3 regions of the Paenibacillus sp. NRS-1782 genome follow, and region 1 is predicted to be linked to each of the others. Evidence: riboswitches for the same ligand, from Rfam matches in the RefSeq annotation. Region 1 holds a riboswitch; each other region holds the start of a gene.
What was found. Region 1 has a riboswitch for thiamine pyrophosphate ahead of thiC (phosphomethylpyrimidine synthase ThiC). Riboswitches for the same ligand answer to the same signal wherever they lie in the genome.

Region 1 (7,937 bases):
CGGCAAATACGGCGTTAATCGTCGGCTCATGCGAATCAATCCGCCAGTTGGCCGTTAAATGTAAAAACAACGAGTTAAAAGCGACTGCAATCACGGTGTACAGGGTCGTTCTCTTGTCCAAAAATTTATACCCGACAATCAGCAGCAAGCCATTGATCGCCAGATTGACGATCGAAGGGGACCACTGAAACAGGTAGTACAAAATAATCGTGACCCCTGTAACGCCCCCCTCGCCAAACTCATTCGGGATAACAAACAGATTAACAGCCAGCGCGAAAAAAAACGCACCCAGAATAATAAATGCGATGTCTGCAATTCTTTTTTTCATATATGTCCTGGTCCTTTCTTAAACATTTCAAAGGATGAATCGCCAGATGGATTGGCTGATCCTAGTAGCTAAAACACGCTTACAACCAGTTCATGGTATCCACTCCCAAACATAAAGTCAATACAACTTTGACACTTTAATTCGCCACCAGACTGACTTCATTTTGACTTATATAAGGATCTTCGACAAAAAAACACGGTCCCGACTACTAAACTAAGAAAACGGGCCTCTGGCCCTTGTTCTGGACCTAGGCACATTTTCCCTCAGAATGACCATACACCTAATCCTCATTTTGGACACATATGACCATCTTCCTGTTTTATGTCAAAAGCGTTTTAATTTGAAAAAATGCGTTTATAATGATTGAAACATTACCAAGCAGTCTACCCGGTATTACGGCATCAAGTACATACGAATAGTCCTATACAGACGTCCTAAGCAACTCAATCTGAATTTGACAAAATGGAATTGGAGGAACTACCTACATGAATACAATGAATTTAACTGTACACACCTTGATGCCCTTTCATCACCAATACCAACGTGCCAACGCAGTGAGTATGCAGAAGAAGGAAGACAGCTCGGAGAAGAAGCTCAGCTTTCAGGACATTTTGAATGAGAAAATGGGTAAAAAATAAAGCAGCCGTTTATCCGGTTAGATGATCCCGCTTTACATAAGCTAAAAAGCCGTGGCCCCTACATCATCTGTAGAGAACCACGGCTTTTGTTATTCATGTGTTTATAAGTTTAAGGATTTACTGCCCGGCATCCCGATACTGCTCTGCCTTCTCACGCATCCCGGCGGCTACCGCTTCTTCGGTGTCCAGCCCCTTATCTGCCGCATAGGCGCGAATGTCCTGCGTGATACGCATACTGCAAAACTTGGGACCGCACATTGAGCAAAAGTGTGCTTCCTTGGCTCCCTCTGCTGGCAGCGTCTCATCATGGTAGGACAAGGCCCGCTCAGGGTCGAGCGAAAGATTGAACTGGTCGCGCCAGCGGAATTCAAAGCGTGCCTTGGACAAAGCATCGTCCCGCTGCTGCGCCCGTGGATGGCCTTTGGCCAGATCGGCTGCATGTGCCGCAATTTTGTACGTAATGACTCCTTCACGAACATCATCCTTGTTCGGCAGGCCCAAATGCTCCTTCGGCGTCACATAGCACAGCATGGACGTCCCGAACCAACCGATCATTGCCGCCCCAATCGCCGAGGTAATATGATCGTAGCCGGGCGCAATATCCGTCGTGAGCGGTCCCAGTGTATAAAAGGGAGCTTCCTTGCAAATCTCCATTTGCAGGTCCACATTCTCCTTGATTTTGTGCATCGGGACATGTCCCGGCCCTTCAATCATAACCTGAACATCATGCTTCCAGGCAATCTGCGTTAACTCGCCCAACGTATCCAGCTCAGCAAACTGTGCCTCATCATTCGCATCATAGATACTGCCTGGACGTAGACCGTCTCCGAGGGAAAAGGACACATCGTAGGCTTTCATGATTTTGCATATTTCTTCAAAATGCGTGTACAAAAAGTTCTCCCGATGGTGCGCAAGACACCAAGCCGCCATAATCGACCCTCCACGGGACACAATTCCCGTCATTCTGCTTGCCGTCATCGGAATATACCGCAGCAGCACGCCCGCATGAATGGTGAAATAGTCCACGCCCTGCTCCGCCTGCTCAATCAGCGTGTCACGATACAACTCCCATGTTAGCGCCTTTGCTTCGCCGTTCACCTTTTCAAGCGCCTGATACAGCGGTACAGTCCCAATCGGCACAGGGGAGTTACGGATGATCCATTCACGCGTCGTATGGATGTTACGGCCTGTGGACAGGTCCATGACCGTATCCGAGCCCCAGCGTACAGCCCAGGTCATTTTTTCCACTTCCTCCTCGATGGAGGACGTAACCGCAGAATTACCAATGTTCGCATTAATCTTCACGTGAAAATGACGACCAATCACCATCGGCTCACTTTCCGGGTGATTGATATTTGAAGGCAAAATAGCTCGCCCTGCCGCCAACTCCTGCCGCACAAACTCAGGCTCTACCCCTTCGCGGATGGCCGCAAATTCCATTTCGGGCGTAATGATCCCTTGCCGAGCGAAATGCATTTGCGTTACAGTACGCCCTTGCCGCGCACGGAGCGGACGGTTGGTGACGCCGGGAAATTCAGCCGTCTCCCGTTTGGAGCCGGGTTTCAGCCCGTTATCCTCCGGCTTGACGGCACGCCCCTCGTAAGCCTCCACATCGCCCCGTTCCAGTGCCCAGGCTCGCCGTAATGGAGGCAAGCCCTGACGGATATCGACCTGATAGGCTTCGTCGGTCATGGGACCGCTCGTATCGTACACACGTAACGGCTCATGCTGCTCCGTGCCCTGTGGCGTATGTGTGGGATGTAGCGCGATTTCACGCTCCGGCACGGCAATGCCCGGCCGCGTGCCTTGAATATACACCTTGCGGCTCCCTGGAAAGGGCTTTACCCCTCCGGTCTGTTCATCCACTGCGTTCCCTGCTGTTCCCTCTGTTTCTGTCGGTTTCATTGTCCAATCCTCCCGTTTCGATGAAATGACACACCGATCCGAACCACCCCAGGCTGGCTGATCTATGCAAAAAAGCCGGTTCCCCAGGGAACCGGCTAATCTAACGAAACAGCTATCCAGACGGCTACGCACGCGGAAACATACTCCGATGCGTTGCCGTAGACAGCGGCTGCGTATACATTTCAATGGCCGATTACTTCCCTACGCTGGTATGATCCAGATCAGGTGCAAAGGGTCCGGAATCTAGTGCGATTCCATCTCAGCCCGGCATTACAGGCTCCCCCAGTAACTCTGTTAATTCTATTCGTATGAGGCGGCTATATAGGACAACCCGCCATCCCCATCAGACTACTTCAAATTTGCGGCTTTGGCAACCCTTCCCTGGTCCCTTTTTCCAAAAATTATGGAAGCATAAGCCCCATTTCCTTGGCAGCCTCGATCAAAATCGGTGCAAAATCATGCAGCGTCTCGGGCGCTAGTCGGCTGACCGGACCGGATACAGACAAGGCCGCAGCGACCTGTCCCTTCCGATTCACGATAGGCGCAGCCACAGCAGCAGCGCCCGGCTCACGTTCCTCATAGCTGGTCGCATAGCCCTTCTCGCGAATATCCTGCAATTGAGCCTTATAAACCTCCGGATCTACCGAGGGCGGCCATTCGTCCCCGCTTAGCAGGACTTCCAGCTCCTGCGGCGGCATAAAGGCCGCCAGTACCTTGCTGGAGGCTCCTACAGCCAGCGGCATGCGCGCACCCACTGGCGCAACGCGACGGATCGCCTGATTGCTCTGCACGGCCTGAATGCGGATACGCATGCTGCCATCGCGCAGGTATAGGCTGACCGTTTCGCCCAGACGGTCACGCAATCCTTCCATCGCTGGCTGTAACAGGATCGCCGGCTCGTCGCTTTGTGACAGATGGGTGGATAGCTCCCATATCCGGATGCCAAGCCGATATTTTTCCGTTGCGGGATTCCGAACGACAAAGCCCCGATCCTCCAGCGTGGTCAGCAGCCGATGGACGGTACTTTTATGTAAACCAATTTTGGAGGCAATCTCTGTCAGGCCCAGATCGGAATCTCCGGTAAAACACATCAGTATATCAAGCGCACGCTCCACGGCGCGAACGGTTAATTTACGGTCTTCCATTGTGAACCGCTCCTCTTTGTTCCATATTCGTTTCACACCATGAAACATGGTTACATAAATTATATAGAATAGTCGTGGCTACTGTAAACCAATGTTTTTGTGACAGCCATATTACAGAACGAGGACAAACATCGACAATTCTTTGCATCATTTTTACTTTTCCGGTTCAGCCGTTGACTTTGGATAACACGCATCATACGATAATAGGTATCAATACGGGCATAGACTATCATTTTCAAGTGAAATTGTACCTAGAATTATATGAAACGAAGTTCATTTTTATATAAGGAGGCTCTTACATGATTTCGACATCCCAGCGCAGCTCTCAGCTACAGCATGCTGTCCAGGAGCCGTCCACCCCACTGATCAATCCCCGGCTGCTGCGGATCAAGCATGTTGTCATTGCCTTGCTGCTGTCGGTCGTATTTTTTCTATTGTTTTGCTTTATTACCCTGCACGCCTATATCGCATGGGTACTGACGAATCCAGCTGTCGCGCCACTGTACTCGAACCCGATGCAGGCCAAAGGAATGCCCTACGAGGATGTCAGCTTCCCCGCCAAGGACGGCAGCCGGATGGTGCAGGGCTGGTATATCCCGGCAGATCAATCGAAGAAAACGATTATTTTCAGCCACGGTTATGGGGCCAACCGCGAAGAAAGCTGGATTCCGATGTATGATCTGGCCCATTATGCCCACCGTTTGAATTTTAACGTTGTCATGTTCGATTACGGATTCGCATCACAAAATAACAAAGCCGTCGCAACCGGAGGCAAAGCGGAATCCCAGCAGCTTCTCGGGGCGATCCAGCTTGCGAAGCAACGCGGTTCCTCGGAGATTATCGTATGGGGCTTCTCGATGGGGGCAGGAACTGCTCTTCAGGCGGGCTTGCAGACCAAGGATGTGGACGCCATGATTTTGGACAGCACCTTCCTGCTGGAGCCGGATACACTGTACCATAACATTCATAATCAAATTGATCTGCCTCGCCATCCGTCTCTGGAAATTCTGGAGCTGCTGTTTCCAGTCTTGAACGGTACCAGCCTGCATCAGATTCCATATCAAGAGGTCAAAGCAGAAAACTATCCGTTCCCGATCATGTTCGTACATGGGACGCAGGATGAAAAGGCTCCTTACCCGATTGCGGAAAAGCTCGCTGCCAATCAAACCAACCCGCTTTCCAGTGTATGGATTGTCAAAAAAGGGCTGCATGAGCTTATTTTCAGAGAGCATCCACGTGAGTATTTGCGGCGGGTATCGACGTTTTTAAGCGGTGTACAAGAGCTGGAGGACAAGAAAATGATCGCTAATGCCAGTAAACAAACGACTACGAAGTAACGCTTCTATTGTAGAAGCCATACTCCTTTTAATATGGAGAAGCCCGTCTATGGACACTTAGCCCGTGTCGAAGCGAGGCTTCTTTTTTGCGTCCAACTATGTATTCATTGTCCCACATTACATGTCCGTGCCGGATCGGGGAGTTTATAGACATATTCCCGATGAGACGGCGAATATACTGGGTACGTATGCATCCGGGTCAGGTTCTTGGGACCAGCCCGGATAGCCATAGTGGGATACGGGAGGTAAAAACGATGCTGAGTACTTACGGGTCTTTCCTGCCCTTACGTGTGCTGGAGGAAATCCGGCATTGGAAGCAGCAGGAAAGCTGGCATGTGGAAGTAATTAAGTCCGCTACAGAGGGGCTGGAGCCTGATTACGTGCGGCTGCTGGATGACTGGAGGACGGTATTCGAGCAGACGGAACGCACCGCTATAGAGCTGCTTGAAGAGCAGCGAAGCGCCCTTGATCCGGCAGATCAGGCGTGGCATCGTCAATGGGAGCGGTCGTCAGCTGCTGCACAAGCACAAGCCGGGCAATCGAGAGAATCGGGGTCAGGATCGGCATCAGATTCACAGCCTATCTCACAAGAGCTGAATCATCGTCTGGACGAATTGCTGCAAACCGCAAACCGCCAGTCACAGGAGTATGTACGGCAGCTCAGTCTGCTGACCGAGCACAGCCATGCGTTACGACAGCAGCCGAAATCCACCGGAATTGTGTTGCATGCGGCATATGAGAGCCAGTATTTCCTGATCTCGACCAATCCCTTTCAGGAGCCCGGCTCCATTGCGCGGGCCACTGCGTTGTTTCATGTGGCGACAGAGGGTGAGGATTACCCCGAGGATGCGCTGCGAGAGCGGCAGACAGGGCAAACAGACGGCACGAGGTGGGAAGGACCGTGGGCGAACAAAGACAAAGGCGTCCAGTCCAGCCAGACAGAGCCTTCGGCTACGGAAAAAACTTCCCCCGGCCGATCTGTTCCTATCGGGGGACATCGTTTGCCGCCGCTTCCTTATCCCTATAATGCGCTTGAACCGTACATTGATGAGAAAACGATGCGTATCCACCATGACAAGCATCATCTAAGCTATGTGAATGATTTAAACAAAGCGGAGAAAAAACTGGAGGAAGCCCGGAAAACGGGTGATTTTGACCTTGTGAAGCATTGGGAACGCGAGCTGGCGTTTAACGGTGCAGGCCATTATCTGCACACTCTTTTCTGGACAATTATGAGTCCTCAAGGCGGTGGAACACCAAGCGGGCCGCTGGCGGAGCAGATCAAAAAGGACTTTGGCAGCTATGAGGCATTCAAGAAGCAATTCAGCTCAGCAGCCGAGAAGGTCGAGGGCGGCGGCTGGGCTATCCTGACGTGGAGTCCACGTGCAGGACGGCTTGAAATTTTGCAGGCCGAAAAGCACCAGAACCTGACTCAATGGGAGTCCATTCCGTTGCTGGCGATAGATGTATGGGAGCATGCCTATTACTTAAAGCATCAGAACGAGCGCAACAAATACATTGAGGACTGGTGGCATGTCGTGAACTGGCCTGAGGTGGAAAAACGCTATGCCCAAGCCTCTAAGCTGAGATGGCAGCCGTTCTAAGCTAAGACTCCTCTGTAGCCAGGAACATACTTCCCACTACACCTGCGAATCGTATCGCTCTCTGAGCGCTCTCATTTGCTCCGTCAGTCCTTGCGGCTGTAGCAGTGAGCCATCGGCAGGCACAATCGCCGCCCGGCTCTCGACTACACGGCGCAGCGATGCCGTATAAGCCTCAACCGACGGCACCCCTGCCAGCTCCGCCAGGCTGCCCATCGTTGCCGGATTCACCTGCGGATAATCCGGCTTCGGCACGCCCGTCGGCGCAGCTCCGGCTGCCTCCGCATAGAACCGCTGCACCGCCTGTGCGCGCTCCGCGCCACTGCCCTCAATCATCACAAAGGCCGTGATGATATAGGCCTTGGCCTGCCGCCGCTGCGCAATGCCGCAAAACTTGCGGCCTCGGACGCTGACATCGTAATCGCCGGGACAGAAGGACCCGACGATTTCCCCGGTCTGTGCATCGGCAGACCACGGGGCCAGCGCATCGGCAATCAGCCCCGCCATAAGCCGAAAATCTTCATGCAGGCTGATTGCTCGCTGCGGATTCGGCAGGATCAGGGACAGGTTCAGTACCCCCCTGTCCAGCATCACGGCCGCTCCGCCCGAGGGACGCACACATACCGAGGCTCCGGCGTTCCGCACACGCTCCATCGCCTGCGGCGCGTACGGAAGCCTGCGGTCCCGGTGGCCGATCACCAGCGCAGCCGGGTGTCGCCATAGATGCAAAATAGGCGCAGCTCCTTGCCCTACTTGCCGACAGGCCAGTTCCTCCCACGCCAGTGGAGACAAAACATCCGTCTGAGTGGTCACGAGTGGCGCTTGAAACCATTGCAGATCAGGCAAAACCGTTGTTTTGTCTGCTGACATATGTACATTCTCCATACGCTATCCTCCTTCAAAGCAGCTACCGGCTACCTATTCTCATGTTAGCAAAAAAGAGTGGTTACGCCTATGCGTAAACCACTCTTTTTTAATCATCA
Region 2 (7,937 bases), on a different contig from region 1:
TTCCAGACAATCAGCAGCCAAAGTCAGATCAAACACGTCGGTATACCATGATGTCAGGAGATTATTTTACAGTGAGGGTACACAATACGAATCGAACTCCTGCGGACTTGTACAAATCATGGCTCCTTGGTGGGGCAAATAGCGGCAAACCTGCGGTTACAGCTTCTTACGGAGGCATGGTTCTGAATGAAGATTACTGATTTTGCAGTTATATTTATCGTGTTGTTTTTGCCCTTTGGCGTAGTTAGTGACCTGCGGGTGCAGAATCAGCGCGAAGTACAGCAATTGGAAATGAAATATACCTCTGCCCTCCGTACCGCAATTCAGGATGCAGGTGTCGTGCTTTCACAGAATGAGCGTCAGGAACGAGAGGCCGGGTATGGATCGGACAAGTTTTTTCGTGTAGATAAAGAAGAAGCGCTGCACACGTTCCTGCGTACCCTATTTCTTAATATGGGAATTGATGGGGATACAGTGGCACAACGCGCATTATTGGATTATATGCCTGCACTTACGATTCTGGACTATGACGGCTATTATGTGTTCGCTTCCGAATCTTACACAGATGAGCATGGACAAGCTGTCCAGGAACCCAAATGGAGTGAAAAAAAACCTTATGCCTACGTTGATTCGGCAGGTAACAGTGTAGGGTTTACTTTGGATAATTATGTACATGCCTACGATGCTAGGAATCACAGGTGGGTAGAGGGCTTTCAGAAGGAGCTTCAGGGACAGACAACGATCTCGTTGCTGAATGACCCGGAAGCTTTTGAGCAAGCACGACGTTCCACCATTGTCCACAGCATTCAGGAGGATCTGGGCCGACTTATTAATCTCTATAACGAGAAAGCAGTACATAATGGTATATCGTATACATTCACGCTGCCGCTTATCTCGCAAGAGGAATGGTATAACACGGTAGATGATGTGGGGCTGATGGCGTTTATCCAGGGAATCCCGGTTGGAGACAGATACTACAATAACTATGGGTTTGGTGGGGGGAGAGTCGTCAGGAAACAAGCCATGATCGGCGGCGTAGAGCCGGATACCGGAATGAAATATTTTTACAGAGATTCCTGCCCTGCTCCCTTTAAAGCGACAGAGCGTTTTACAGATGAAAAATCTGCGGCAGCCGCAGGGTATTTTGAATACAAATGTGATAATGATAATAGATAAAATCTTTAAACAATCTTTAAATAAATCACTCCTACGAGTGGTTTTCTTTTTTTATAAGCAGACAATATCAAAATCCTTCAAATTCACCCATTTTCAATATTCCGATAAGGCTACTGGATGTGCTACAATAAGGCTTTGAAAGAAATGCATATGAAATAAGAACAGTCGGCATCGCCGATGATAATAAGGAGCCAAAAACAGCTTATGAGTTTATTGACTGTAGAAAATGTATCCCATAATTTTGGGGACCGCACATTGTTTAAAAATGTATCCTTTCGATTGCTCGGAGGGGAACGTGTAGGTTTGGTGGGAGCCAATGGTGTAGGTAAATCGACACTGATGAACATCCTGACCGGAAAATTGCTTAAGGATGAAGGCAAAGTGGAATGGACTCCACGTGTACGTTATGGGTATTTGGATCAGCACACCAAGCTTACACCTGGTAAAACGGTGCGGGATGTACTGAAGGACGCCTTTCTCCCGTTGTTGGAATTGGAAAAGGAAATGATGCAGATCACTGACAAGATGGGGGAAGCTTCTCCCGAAGAACTGGAAGTGCTGCTGGAAGAGATGGGTGAAATTCAGGAACAACTGGATATGGGGGATTTTTACCTCATTGATGTGAAGGTTGAAGAAATGGCGAATGGATTGGGCCTTTCCGCAATAGGACTGGAGCGGGATGTTTCCGCACTTAGTGGTGGACAACGAACGAAGGTCCTACTTGCCAAGCTGCTATTGGAAAAGCCAAATGTGTTACTGCTGGATGAGCCTACCAACTATTTGGATGTAGAGCATATTGAATGGCTTACACGTTATCTGAGGGATTATCCATATGCGTTTATTCTTATTTCTCATGATACTGAATTTATGAATCAGGTCGTTAATGTCATCTATCATCTTGAATTTGCCAAGCTGACCCGTTATTCAGCCAACTATGAAAAGTTCCTTGAAATGGCAGACCTGAACAAAAGCCAGCATATTGAAGCTTATGAGAAGCAGCAGGATTTTATTAAGAAGCAGGAAGATTTCATTCAACGCAATAAGGCGCGCGCCTCTACGTCAGGTCGGGCGAAGAGTCGTGAGAAGCAGCTTGATCGAATCGAGCGCATTGATAAACCGGAAGAAGCGGCTAAGCCAACATTCCAATTTAAAGAAGCGCGTGCGAGTGGGAAAACGGTGTTTGAGGGTATTGATTTTGAAATTGGCTACACCCATGCTCTGTTGCCTAGAATGTCCATGACGATTGAACGTGGCGATAAAATTGCGATTGTGGGCTATAATGGTGTCGGTAAATCGACATTGCTCAAAACCATTCTGGGAAAAATTCCGCCGATCAGCGGCAAGACCTATCAAGGGGATTTCTTGCAGTCAGCTTATTTTGAGCAAGAGGTACGAGCAGAGAAAGTTACACCGATTGAGGATGTGTGGAATGAATTCCCGCACTTGAACCAGCATGAAGTACGGGCGCATTTGGCGCGTTGCGGTTTGAAAAATGAGCATATCACCCGTCCGCTATCCGCGCTCAGTGGTGGTGAGCAGGCCAAAGTCCGCCTATGCAAACTGTTAATGCGGGAAAGCAATTGGGTGCTTTTCGATGAGCCTACCAATCACTTGGACATCAAAGCGAAGGATGAGCTGAAGCGTGCCTTGAAGGAGTACAAAGGAACGGTGCTGCTCGTATCTCACGAACCGGACTTTTATGAGGATTGGGTAACCAAAACGTGGAATGTGGAAGAATGGACAAGTAAAGTCAACTAAATATCCAGTTCTGTACCAAGCTTCACAAGAAGCAGGGTTTGCAGGATTAGGAAATTATGCTAAGCTATCTTTAGCTGATACAATAAAATAGTTACACTAGGGGAGCCGCCCATGCGGCTGAGACGGAATAACCGGATTTCGGACCCTTTGCACCTGATCTGGGTTATGCCAGCGTAGGGAAGTGAGCGCCATACAAACGAGGTAACGAATTTATTACTTTGTTTGTATGTGGGACGATATACGTATACGGATATAATGATCCGTTTGGTTATTGGACGTACGTTAAACCACTTCCTTCGGGAAGTGGTTTTTTTGCGTTTTCGTTCGTATTCATATACCGTACCCCTTCATTTTTTTGCTGGTAAACGTGGTTAGTCCATAACGTATAGCACGATATGAGACTGTAAAGATACAGGGTCAGCTTACAACCATTTAGTCCATTGTGAGGTGAGAATAAGATCGAATTGCACGTAATTACGATGGAAGGCGACTCCAGTGCACATGCACATACTGCCCAGGTGGCTGCTGCTATTCATCCGTATGTTCATTATGTACATGTGCGCTTGAAGCAGAAGAGCGCATCTGAATTGCTCGATTTAACCCGCAGTATGGTGAATCGAGGAGTTCCTTTACAGCAAATTGCAGTAAATGACCGGGTGGATGTTGCTTTGCTGACCTCCGTTGGAGCTATCCAGCTACCGGCTGACGGATTACCTGTTGCAGCTGTCAAAAGCTTACTCTCAGAGGATATGCGCTGTGGGGTGTCGGTGCATTCCTTGGAGGAGGCACAGGCTGCCGAACGGGCAGGAGCGCATTATGTACTCTATGGACATGTGTATGAGACTCACTGCAAGCCTGGTGTTACTCCGCGAGGTATAGCACAGCTTGAGCGCATAAGCAGGTTGTTGAGCATCCCTGTGATTGCTCTAGGCGGCATACAACCACGCCATATTCACGAGCTGTATACTGCGGGTGCAAGTGGAATTGCCGTAATGTCCGGCATCTGGAAGGCAGAGTTCCCTGTTGCGGCTGCGAGGGCATATAGGCGGATGACAGATCGAGTAGTTCACGGCCTGTAGTGGTGAAACGAAAATAGGAGTTTGCTGCAAGCACAATCGTAAGTGGAGGGGAGAGATGAAACATATGCCAGAGATAAAAACAAAGGCACCAGCTATTGGACACGCTGAATGCTTGATCATTGGTGGAGGTGTTATCGGTAGCTCGATTGCTTATCATATGGCCAAGGAGGGGCGCAGTACGATATTGCTGGAGCGCTTCATTCCGGGCGAGGGAGCCTCAGGAGCTGCGGTCGGGATGCTGGCAGCAGAGAGTGATGATTTCACCGACCCGGAGTTGGCACAGTTCGCTCGCTCAAGCCGGGATGCATTTCCCGAGCTGGTTCGTGACCTAGAGCGTTTGTCCGGTGTTCAGGTAGAATTCCGAACAGAAGGATTTGTGACCCCCTTCCGGTCTGAAGCCGAGGGACAAAGACGCTGGGCTGCGGCTATTGCGCGAGAGGATGATCATCCTGTTTGGTGGGATGCCAAAGAATTGGCCCGCCGAATTCCAGGTTTGGATGGTCAAGCGATCGGGGCTATATACCGCTCAAAGGAGACGCAGATTTCTCCGGTCCAGCTTTGTTGTGCTTATGCAAGGGCAGCTACGGTGCTCGGAGCAACAATATGGACGGGTACACAGGCTGAGTATCTCATAGTACAGCATGGGCGAATTTGTGGCGTACAAACAAACAGAGGCATTTTTTCCTGCGAACAGGTCATTATTGCTGGAGGCTTGGATAGTATGAGGCTGCTGGAGCAGGTTGGTTTTGAATATCCGCTTTATCCGGTCAAGGGTGAGGCTATTGCTATCTCCTTGAAGGATCATCCCTTGGAATATACCATCTACGCCGATGATATTTACTTGGTGCCCAAGCGGAATAACGAGCTTTGGATTGGAGCGACGAGTCTGCCGCATCAGCATGACAAAGAGGTGACCATTGGAAGCCTGGAGGCGCTGCTGGCCCGTGCTTCTGCCTGGCTGCCTCGTGTCCGTGAAGCCTCTTTTTTACGCACTTGGGCGGGCTTGCGTCCGCAGGCAGCGGCGCGGCGTCCTTGTATTGGGCCTGTTCCCGGCGTTGAAGGAGTATATGCCGCAGTCGGGCACTACCGGAACGGCGTGTTGCTGAGCGAAGCTACCGGGTTTGCGATAGCAGCTCTGTTAAAAGGGGTTGGTGTGGCTGAGCTTGGAATAAGCGGCTTTTCTCCTGAACATATAAAGGAGGCGAGTAAATGAAGCTGACGATTAACGGTCAGAGCATGACCTTTTCCAGTCGGATCATTCATGTGGATCAACTGCTGAAGGAGCTGGATTTGAAAGTGAAAACTGTAGTAGTGGAGCTGAATCGTCACATATTGACTCGTGAGGATCATGATGAAGCGATACTGAAAGATGGAGATAGATTGGAAATTATACATTTTGTGGGAGGTGGTTAATGATGTTAACGATTGGTAAAGCATCTTTTACGTCAAGGCTGTTATTGGGTACAGGAAAATTCGTCGATCTGGATATTCAATCCAAAGCTGTGGAAGCTGCGGAGACCGAAATATTAACATTTGCCGTGCGAAGATTAAATCTGGAGGAACGGGATAAGCAACATTTTCTAGATACACTGGATTTGAGTCGTTATGCACTGCTTCCCAATACGGCAGGAGCGACAACGGCGGACGAGGCAGTGCGCATCGCTAAGCTGGCGAGAGCCTCAGGTCTATGCGACATGATTAAGGTGGAGGTCATTGGGGATAGCAAGACATTGCTGCCTGATCCTTTTGAAACACTCAAGGCTAGTGAAAAGCTGCTGGAGGAAGGTTTTATCGTGCTGCCCTACATATCAGATGATGTGATTCTGGCCAAAAGGCTGCAAAAGCTTGGCGTACATGCTGTTATGCCTGGAGCTTCACCTATTGGTACAGGACGCGGCCTGCTAAACCCGTTTTCATTAGAGCTAATAATTGAGCAAGCGGAGGTTCCGGTTATCGTCGATGCCGGCATTCGCTCGCCTGGCGATGCGGCAATGGCGATGCAACTGGGGGCAGATGCCGTACTTTTGAATACAGCTGTATCAGGAGCTCAGGACCCTGTGAAAATGGCTGAGGCGATGAAGCTGGCTGTTTGCGCGGGCAGATATGGTTTTGAAGCGGGCATGATTTCTGTACAGCGTTATGCCTCGGCAAGCAGCCCGACAGAAGGCTTGGTTCAGGCATGAAGGCGACTGAAAAAACGGGTGTGCAAGTACAACCCAATGATCGTTATTCCAGACAAGAAAGATTCGCCCCTTTCGGGCCGGAAGGACAACGCCGGCTGGGTTCGTCCCACGTACTGATCATTGGTGCTGGAGCGCTGGGGACCGGGATTGCGGAAACGCTCGTTCGCGGAGGCGTAGGCACAGTGACCATCGCAGACCGGGATTATGTGGAATGGAGTAACTTGCAGCGCCAGCAGCTTTTTCAGGAGAGTGACGCCGCAGAGAGGTGCCCCAAAGCAGTAGCTGCCCAGCGAAGACTACAGGAAATCAATTCGGAAACGATCATACACGCACAAGTTCTGGATGTCGGGGTAGAGGAATTGGAGGAGCTGATTCAGGGAGTAGACCTCATTATGGATGCCACCGACAACTTTGATACCCGGTTACTTATGAACGATGTGGCACAAAAGCATCGCATTCCCTGGATTTATGGGGGATGTGTTGGCAGCTATGGTGTAACCTATACCATTTTACCAGGGAAAACGCCTTGTCTTCATTGTCTGCTTGGAACTGTACCGCTTGGCGGAGAAACCTGTGATACCGTGGGGATCATTCCACAGGCGGTGCAGATGGTCACGGCCAACCAGACCACGGAAGCCTTCAAGCTACTTGGTGGATACCGTGTTGATCTCAGGGGCAAGCTGCTTTCGTTTGATTTGTGGAAAAATGAGCATGTAGCGATAACAGTGGATAGCGTCAAAAAAACGGATTGTCCTTCTTGCGGTAGCCACCCGACGTATCCGTATTTGTCGGCAGCCCATCGCCAGAAAATAGATGTGCTGTGCGGCCGGGATACCGTTCAAATTAGACCAGCAGAACCGAGACAGGTGAATCTTAAAGAAACAGCAGACAGGCTGGCTTCTTTGGAAGAGGGAACAGTGGAGCAAAATCCGTTTCTGGTTTCTTTTAGTGTTGAGACGCACCGTTTGGTTATTTTTGCAGATGGGAGAGCATTAATACACGGAACAAAAGACGTCACAGAAGCAAGGAAAATCTATCATCGTTATTTAGGCTAAACCATAAAAGCAGGAAGTCTTCCTTTGTGGAATGATTTCACTGCTTTTTTGTTACAATATAATAAATAGGTTCGAATCGTTTGTATCAAATACGTCTGTATCCATATTGCAGTCCTATGTCCAAACACAGGTGGGTGAGAAGAATGAACCCGTTAATTTTACTCGTGGATGGGAATGAAGCATCTGCTACTACGTATACACGTCAGTTGGAGGAGGAAAGCTATCGGGTGGTTAACGCCCGCAATATAGCAGAGGGAAAGTATTATTTAGACGAGAATTCTGTGAATTTGCTGCTTCTGAATATGGATACTGAGCAGCCTGATACACAAGGCTTGATCCGTACCATGCAACAAAATGATCCCACTGTTCCAATATTCGTAATGACCTCATCAGATGATGAGAACCATATTGTTTCCTGTTTTGAGCAGGGAGCACACGATGTGATTGTCCAACCCTTTTCCCCTAGAGTATTTCAAGCCAGAGTGGCTAATTTATTGTGGATTTTTGGTGCTGCACGTGATGTGAAAAGGCCGATACAGGCGGGTGATTTACATATTGATAGTGGAAGCAGACTGGTAAGCAGAGGCGGGCAGAAGCTGGAATTAACTCCAAAGGAATTTGATCTTTTGCTTCATCTGGCTATACATCTTAATCAGGTTTGCAGCAGGCAGCAAATTTTGAAGGAT
Region 3 (7,937 bases), on a different contig from region 1:
CCGAGAGCGATGGTCGGAATGTTTTGACTAAGAATGAGCAGCGGATACAGAGCCGATTTGAGAAAAGGGATGGTATGAAGAACAATGGCAATCGATAATCCCGTTGCTGTGCCGATCGTAAATCCCGCCAGCGTTAAGCGAACGGTAGCCCAAGTATGGGCGCCAAGCAGCGCCGACTGGGCCATTCCTTCCTGCACGATTAGGGACGGAGCTGGCAGTAGCCAGGATTCAACATGTAAATAGGAAACCGCTCCCTGCCAGGCGGCTAAAAAGAAGAGGACCGCCACAAGGGGCGGCCATACGCTTTTCCACCAAGAAGCGTTTTTGCCTTTCGGATTCATGGGCGATATTTCTCGGTCAGCTTATCCATGCTGATGCCCTGCGGGTTATGTGCGATTTTGATTTGTGAAATGATGCTTGGACTGCCTGCTTCTGTCAGTGCCTCGTGCATTTCTTTAACCACCTTTAGCAGCTCGTCCAGCTCGCCTTCCATGGTCGTATCCAATGGGTTCACCTGATGTTTGACACCGGAGCGCTGAATAACTTCAATTGCCTTATCTACATATGCGTAAGAGTCCTCGTTATTGGGGGTTTTAGGAATTACTTGAATACTGAGCAGTGTGTTAGCCATGTGAATTCACCTGTCCTTTATTTGGAGTGTTTTTAGGGAAATATGGTGGTTTAAGGGGGGGAGACCGCTTCGCTTCTTCAGATTCAAATGTAACGCTACGCTGCCAACCGCCTTAAAAGCACCATATTTTTGGGTTTTATTGGTGTGGCATTTTTATAAAAGCGAAACAAGCATAAGAACGAAGTAGGCGGAATGGTGCTTTACAAGCGAAGCACCATCCGACTGCGTAGTGGCGCAAAGGCTACTTTTAAGCTCGATTTACAAGATCAGCGCTTGGGCAGGAAGTCGTTGGTGAAGGCTTTATTGACTTCCAAAGGCTTGCTGAGCAGCTTGCGCTCGTACATCCAGTCCGAGTAGTTTTTCCAGACCTCCGTTTTTTGTACGCCCCATTGGGCGGCATCGTCCTGATAACGCGGGCTTAGCCATTTTTGGCTGGCGAGTACCAGCTTTTTATCCAGTTCCGGAACCGCTTTGGTCAAGATGTCTGCGGCTTCTTCCGGGTGAGCGATGGTATATTCATAGCCTTGGGCGGTCGCGTCCATGAAGGACTTGACCAGCTCGGGATCATTTTTAATGGTCTGTTCGTTGCTCACGATGACGGGTGTATAGTAATCCAGACTTTTGGAATAATCTTTTACATACAGCATATCCAGTGGTTCACCCCGTAGTTGGGCTTCAATCCCGGTCCATGCGTAGAAAATCCAGGCAAAGTCGATATCCCGCTTCACGGCTGTAAAATAATCGGCATTGCCCATGTTAATGATCTTCACCTTGCTTACATCGCTCTTGTCTGCGTCCATGATGGATTTCATGACCGCTTCTTCTACGGGCGAACCCCAGCCGCCGTATTTTTTACCTTCAAAATCCTTCGGGCTCTTAATCCCGCGGTCAACCGGGGCTGCGAAGCCTGATGTATTATGCTGAATGACCGCAGCGATGGATACGAGCGGTACCCCTTGCGTACGAGCTTGTGTGACGCCCTCCTGATAACTGATACCAAAAGGTACAGCATTGGAAGCAACCATTTGATCGGCTCCGCCCGAACCGGGCTGAACGATCTGGACATTCAAGCCTGCTTTTTCGTAAAATCCTTTGTCCTTGGCGACATAGAGTCCCGTATGATTCGTATTTGGCGTCCAGTCGAGCACGACTTTTACATCCTGGAGTCCCTTGGTCGGGGAGGTCGCTTGGGTATTGGCGGCAGGAGCCGCACCTTGTGGCGCAGAGGAGGAGCTTCCGCCGCAGGCGGTCAGAGTCAGGGTCATGAGCAACAGGCTGATCAGCCCCAGGCTTAACATTTTCATGCGCTTCATCGTTGTTTTCTCTCCTTTTATTACCCGTAATCCGTCGGATCAGACAGCTTATGTTTCCCATTTTACAAAAATAACTTCTGCCGGACGCTATCTGTTCCAACAACAACATCATCCTCAACAAAAAAAAGCGCCCCGATGTTCCGGGACGCTTGCGCTTGTATATACCAAAGTAAGGGATGGCCCACCGTAGTAAGAAAAAGGGGGCGCATCTTGCTTAAGCATTCCTACGCTGGCATTACCCAGATCAGGTTGTAAGGGTCAGTGTCTTGGGACACACTCTCAGCCGGCCGATTCCAGCACCCCTGGCATTGTATAGTCAAATGGGTTATTCATTCGGGTTTACTACGACGATTATATGCCTAGAAGGCGGGTCTGTCCAGCATGGGGGAAGAAGTGACGGTTCATTTGCCGCACGTCAGGGTACACTTTTATTGTGAGCTTTGTTCTGAAAATGACTATGATCCTTCGGTTCAAGGCATGGCATTCACAGGAATTCTAATTTGCGAAAAGGAGTTGTTGTACCGTGGGTAAAACGGAAACATTGGATCGCAGCCAACTGGAACAAGCCATTGTAAAGGCTTTGGATAACAACAAATTTTGCTCGTTGGGTACGGTGGAGGGCGGCAAGCCGAAGGTACGCTATATGGCTCTTTTTAACGAAGGGCTGAACATTCATCTCGCGACAGATCGCAAAACACATAAGGTGGAAGAGCTGAAGGATAATCCAAACGCTTATCTGCTGCTGGGCTATGAGGTTGGCGGTACGAAGGAAGTCGTGGAGGTTGAGGCTACTGTCCGGGTAACAGCTGACGAGGAACTCCGTAAACAAGTGTGGAATGATTCGCTAAAGGAATGGTTTTCTGGCCCAGATGACCCCGATTATGTCATTCTGGATGTGAATCCGACTCGTATTGAGTATATGGGTAAGCAAAACGGACGTCAGGTTTGGGAGAAATAGAACGGTTAGAATATGAGGAAACCAGCAATTCTCCGAGTTATTTGGGAGGTTTGCTGGTTTTTTAAGTTTACGGAAAATTAATTATTTTTTCATAAATAAATGGAGTAAATGACTACTCATTTGTCCGTCATTGGATTAAAATAGGAATGGTGGGTTCAAAGCTTACATATATGTGCAAAAGCATGTGTATGACGCCTACACCTTAATGAGGAGGGATATATTTTGATATTTCATAAAAAATGCTTTAGAGGGCTTACAGCAGTAGTTGTAGCCTGTAGCATGCTGGTGTTTTCGGCCGCTCCGTCCTGGGCTGCCAGCGAATCCAAGGATAGCGGTACAGTGAATTTGCGCATCATGGAAACAACAGATATTCATGCGGCCTTGATGAATTACGATTACTATGCGGACAGGGAAACGAATGAATATGGCTTGATTAACACAGCTGGACTGATTCAGCAGGCGCGCAGTGAAACAAGAAACAGCCTGTTGTTCGATAACGGCGACTTGTTGCAGGGCAATCCACTAGGTGATTATATGGCCAGAAGCAAAGCCTTCGAGAAAGAGGGCGGAGTCCATCCGGTCTACAAGATGATGAACTTGATGGGCTATGATGCGGCTACGGTGGGGAATCACGAATTTAACTATGGTCTCGACTTTCTGGAAAGATCACTCAAGGGAGCCGATTTCCCTTACGTAAATGCGAACGTGTATTACGATGATGGGGGCCAAGGAACTAAAAATTATTTTACCCCTTATCGGATTCTTGATAAAGAAGTGACGGATGAAAAGGGTCAAATTCATCCACTCAGAGTGGGCGTGATTGGCTTGGTAACGCCCCAAATTACGCAGTGGGATGAAGGCAATTTGAAGGGGAAGGTCGTTACCAAGGATATTGTGGAAACGGCGAAAAAGTTTATTCCTCAAATGAAAACCGAGGGTGCTGACATTATTATTGTGCTGGCACACACAGGTTATGAGGATGTACCACAAACTCCGATGATGGAAAATGCCGTTAAATATTTGAGCAAGGTGGACGGAATTAACGCTATTCTGTTTGGACATGCGCATAAATCCTTCCCCGGCCCTGATTTTAAAGAAATGAGTGGTGTAGACCTGGATAAAGGAACGATTAATGGTGTACCAGCTGTGGAAGCTTCCTCATGGGGCAAGGAACTGGGCATTATTGACCTGAGCCTGGAAAAGAAAAACCGCGTGTGGAATGTAACCAACTCTCAGTCGGAAGTACGTCCGGTTGTGAATACCAAAAATCAGACTGCGCAGATCAAACCCGAATTCAAACTGACAGATGCGATCAATGAAGAGCATACAGGAACGCTGGATTATGTTCGTCAACCAGTAGGAACCACGACCGCACCGATTAACAGTTATTTTGCATTAGTTCAGGATGATCCATCCATTCAGATCGTGACGAATGCACAAAAATGGTATGTACAAAACCATCTTAAAGGGACCGAATACGAAAATCTTCCCGTATTGTCGGCTGGCGCTCCATTCAAGGCTGGTGGTCGAAACGGTGCTGAGTATTACACCAACATTCCTGAAGGCACGATAGCCATTAAAAACGTGTCCGATCTGTACGTGTACCCGAACACAGTTCAAGCCGTAGAAGTTACCGGTGCTGAAATTCAGGAATGGCTGGAGTGGTCTGCTGGCCAGTTCAACCCTATCGATCCAAAGAAAACCGATGAACAATCGCTGATTAACAAAGATTTCCCTACCTACAATTTTGATGTCATTGACGGTGTAAAGTACCAGATTGATGTGACTCAGCCTGCACGATATGATGCGAAGGGAACCGTTATTAATCCTTCTGCTCATCGTATCAAGGATTTACAATACAACGGGAAAGCAATTGATCCTGCACAGAAATTTATCGTAGCGACCAACAACTATCGTGCTTCCTCATCCAAACTGGCGAATCCGGATGGCAAACGTATTGTGATGGCAGCACCGGACGAAAGCCGCCAAGTCGTTATTGATTACATCCGTACGAACGGAACGATTAATCCGGCTGCGGACGGCAACTGGTCTATTGCTCCTTTCGGTGAGGCTAAGGTTACCTTCGAATCCTCGCCTGATGCAAAAGACGTACTTGCCGGAAACCAGAAAATCTCATTCCTTGGCAGTGCGGCTGATGGCTTTGCCAAATATAGTCTTAAAGCTGGCGCGAAGCCCAATGCAGCAACAACTCCTGTAAAGGAAACAGTCACTTCAGCGAAAGCAACAGCGAAGCCAGCCGTAAAAGCGACCAAACCTGCGGTAGCTCAACCAGCTAAAACCACCAAACCAAAGGCTTCCAAATAAGTCTGGGTTTCTGGTCCATTTAAATTCAAAATGAAGCAGCAAGTCTCCGTAGCCGAGAGACTTGCTGCTTTTTGGTTCCACGTATAACGGCACTTGAATTTATAATTGGTGCAAAAGACTTTATTTTTTGTTAAAACACGTATTTATATAGTTCTTTTGTTCTAGTTATTTGTGATATAATGGTGAAAAAATCGGAAAATTGTTCCGAGGAGGACCATTATGACTTGCAGCAATTGCAGCATCATATTACCTATTAAGGACCAGGGATTGCTGAAAATCAGGCATTCGAGGGTGTCGCTTACTCAAGTGCTGGGTAACTTGGGTTTGCTGTCGGAACAAAGGAAACAGGAACAAGGGCGCGAGGACGGCATTACGTTGCGTTATGACAGTCCTGCGGAGCTGGAGCAGTTGATGGATAGGCTTGCTTTTCTGCCGAAGGAATGGTTGTTACATATGGAGGTCGTGGTGGCCGGATCGTTTTCTGTCGAAGGATATGAGGACTGGCTTCCATTCAGTCAACTGCAAGCACGAATCAAGCATCCAGATGTCATGAATGTTATTGTGGATCAAAGCTTTTCCAGCCATATGCAGCCTATTATTGACCACAAGCTGGACATTATCGGGTTTGAATTTTTGTTGCGTCCGTCACATCCACAGAGATCCTTTCAGCCTTTTCGGCTGTTTGAAACCGCACGTGAAGCCGGATTACACGCACATCTGGATCGGTCGGCCCGTATTTCTGCGATTGAAAAAAGTGCAACATGCCTTCCTGCGGGAATCAAACGTTTTATTAACTTTCTTCCTTCCACCATTTATAATCCGACCTACTGTTTGAATCAAACCTTTGAGACGATTGATCGGTTGTCCATGAATACGGAGGATTTTGTATTTGAAGTTGTAGAGACGGAAGAAATAAATGATCTGAATTTTTTAAATCATATTTTTGAGCAATATCGTAAGCGTGGAATTTCGGTGGCATTGGATGACGTGGGAGCGGGTTATTCTACGACAGAGCTGATGAATCGGCTCCAGCCGGATTATGTGAAAATTGACCGGAGTTTAATTAATGGCTGCTACCGTAACAGCGACCAGCAACGACAAATTACGGGGATCGTGGAATCGGCTTTTCATTTTGGCGGGCAAGTACTGGCTGAAGGAGTCGAGCAGATGGAAGATTTTGAGTTTTGTCGTGAAGCAGGAGTATCGCTGGCTCAGGGTTATTTGTTTGGCAAGCCGGAGTCGAGTCCGCCCTCCAATTTTATGCTTAATAGCGTAATGTAGTCAGATACAAATATAAACCGTATTAGACAGTGCTTATATCACCATTAATGTAAAAAACGCGAGTTGCAGAGGTTTTTTCACCCCTGCAACTCGCGTTTTTTGGTCTATGCTTGCCTACCTGAGCAAGTAATGGGCAAGCGAAAGCTATCAGTAAAGATTGACGTTTTGAAGACAATCGGATACAGTGTATTTTATAGGAAACATCGTTTCTTTTAAAGTACAATGTATCCATGGTGAGTAAAAAGTTAAAAATTGCAGGGAGGATAACCAAAATGAAAGCAGTGCAACTGAAAAACGGTTTTGGCTTTGAAGAATTAGCCTTGCGTAACTCGACATACTCGTAGGGACGGACTGTGAACATGGTCGGGTTCTTACCGGGCTTGACCATTTCTCGCCATCGTTTACATCCTGTCATCGACCGGGTATTCCCGCTCAGCCAAATCGGCGAAGCCTTCGCACTTTATAGCTGAAGGAAAGCATTATTTCGGTAAAATCGTCGTTCAAATCTAAATATTATTCACATCACTTAGGAGGCACTCTAATGCCCAGTAAACCTGATTTGTCTGTCAAAGATTCTCAAGGAAGAAAAAATAAGAAGCCGCGTAGATGGGTACGAAGAACCGGATTGTCGCTGCTGGTGGTCATCCTTCTGGGAGTGGTTACTTTTATGCTCATCCCTTCCCCTGTCCAACCTGCAAAATGGCTTGCACCTTCACCCCCCTCTTTTGAAGAAGCGGGGCCATGGCAACAAAACAATAAACTTAGCTCCGCAGAGCTTGTTACAGATGCCCCTAAGTTTCCGGAATTTATCACTTTTGATAAGAAAGGAAATTTATATACGGGAGACTCCGACGGGAAAATTTATAAGGTTGCCTTTGATACAAAGGGCAATCCGCAAAAGGCCCAGCTATATGCAGATACCAAAGGGACGCCCAATGGACTTATGTTTGACGCAAGCGGAAATCTGATTGTTACGGATGTTAAGAAGGGGCTGCTGTCAGTAGATCCTTCCGGAAACGTGACGGTGTTGGCCGATCAAGTCGACGGCACACCGATCTATTTGGCCAATGAGCTGGATATTGCCAAAGACGGCACTATTTATTTTTCTGACACCTCCAATTATGGCAGTGTAGTTTTCAAAGAAATCGCCGAGAACAAGCCACATGGACGTTTGCTAAAATATGATCCGGCGACCAAGCAGACGACAGTTCTGTTGGAAGGCCTATATTTTGCGAACGGGGTTGCCCTGTCTGCGGACGAAGATTTTGTGCTTGTGGCAGAGTCGTATCACTATCAATTGACCAGATACTGGCTCAAAGGACCGAAAAAGGGGACTTCGGATATTTTTGCGGATAATCTCGCCGGTTTTCCGGATAACATTACGCGTGATGATCAAGGCCATTTCTGGGTCGGTCTCTTCACAACACGT

Region 2: another riboswitch for thiamine pyrophosphate. It lies ahead of ACIFQM_RS02660 (thiamine phosphate synthase); the one in region 1 lies ahead of thiC (phosphomethylpyrimidine synthase ThiC).
Region 3: another riboswitch for thiamine pyrophosphate. It lies ahead of ACIFQM_RS16390 (ABC transporter substrate-binding protein); the one in region 1 lies ahead of thiC (phosphomethylpyrimidine synthase ThiC).

What each region holds. Positions count from the first base shown of each region.
Region 1 is NZ_JBITPH010000031.1:44,182-52,118, reverse strand. It holds gene ACIFQM_RS12840 (YitT family protein) at 1-328, opposite strand, end outside; gene ACIFQM_RS12835 (hypothetical protein) at 814-966, shown strand; gene thiC (phosphomethylpyrimidine synthase ThiC) at 1,084-2,871, opposite strand; TPP riboswitch at 3,053-3,165, opposite strand; gene ACIFQM_RS12825 (IclR family transcriptional regulator) at 3,273-4,016, opposite strand; gene ACIFQM_RS12820 (alpha/beta hydrolase) at 4,316-5,353, shown strand; gene ACIFQM_RS12815 (Fe-Mn family superoxide dismutase) at 5,608-6,957, shown strand; gene ACIFQM_RS12810 (lipoate--protein ligase family protein) at 6,994-7,839, opposite strand.
Region 2 is NZ_JBITPH010000009.1:92,036-99,972, forward strand. It holds gene ACIFQM_RS02645 (hypothetical protein) at 1-200, shown strand, start outside; gene ACIFQM_RS02650 (hypothetical protein) at 187-1,176, shown strand; gene abc-f (ribosomal protection-like ABC-F family protein) at 1,381-2,934, shown strand; TPP riboswitch at 3,023-3,131, shown strand; gene ACIFQM_RS02660 (thiamine phosphate synthase) at 3,399-4,013, shown strand; gene thiO (glycine oxidase ThiO) at 4,078-5,226, shown strand; gene thiS (sulfur carrier protein ThiS) at 5,223-5,426, shown strand; gene ACIFQM_RS02675 (thiazole synthase) at 5,429-6,196, shown strand; gene ACIFQM_RS02680 (ThiF family adenylyltransferase) at 6,193-7,251, shown strand; gene ACIFQM_RS02685 (response regulator transcription factor) at 7,395-7,937, shown strand, end outside.
Region 3 is NZ_JBITPH010000041.1:53,095-61,031, forward strand. It holds gene ACIFQM_RS16380 (ABC transporter permease) at 1-341, opposite strand, end outside; gene ACIFQM_RS16385 (MTH1187 family thiamine-binding protein) at 338-631, opposite strand; gene ACIFQM_RS16390 (ABC transporter substrate-binding protein) at 898-1,944, opposite strand; TPP riboswitch at 2,149-2,258, opposite strand; gene ACIFQM_RS16395 (pyridoxamine 5'-phosphate oxidase family protein) at 2,468-2,902, shown strand; gene ACIFQM_RS16400 (bifunctional 2',3'-cyclic-nucleotide 2'-phosphodiesterase/3'-nucleotidase) at 3,182-5,227, shown strand; gene ACIFQM_RS16405 (EAL domain-containing protein) at 5,447-6,508, shown strand; gene ACIFQM_RS16410 (SMP-30/gluconolactonase/LRE family protein) at 7,050-7,937, shown strand, end outside.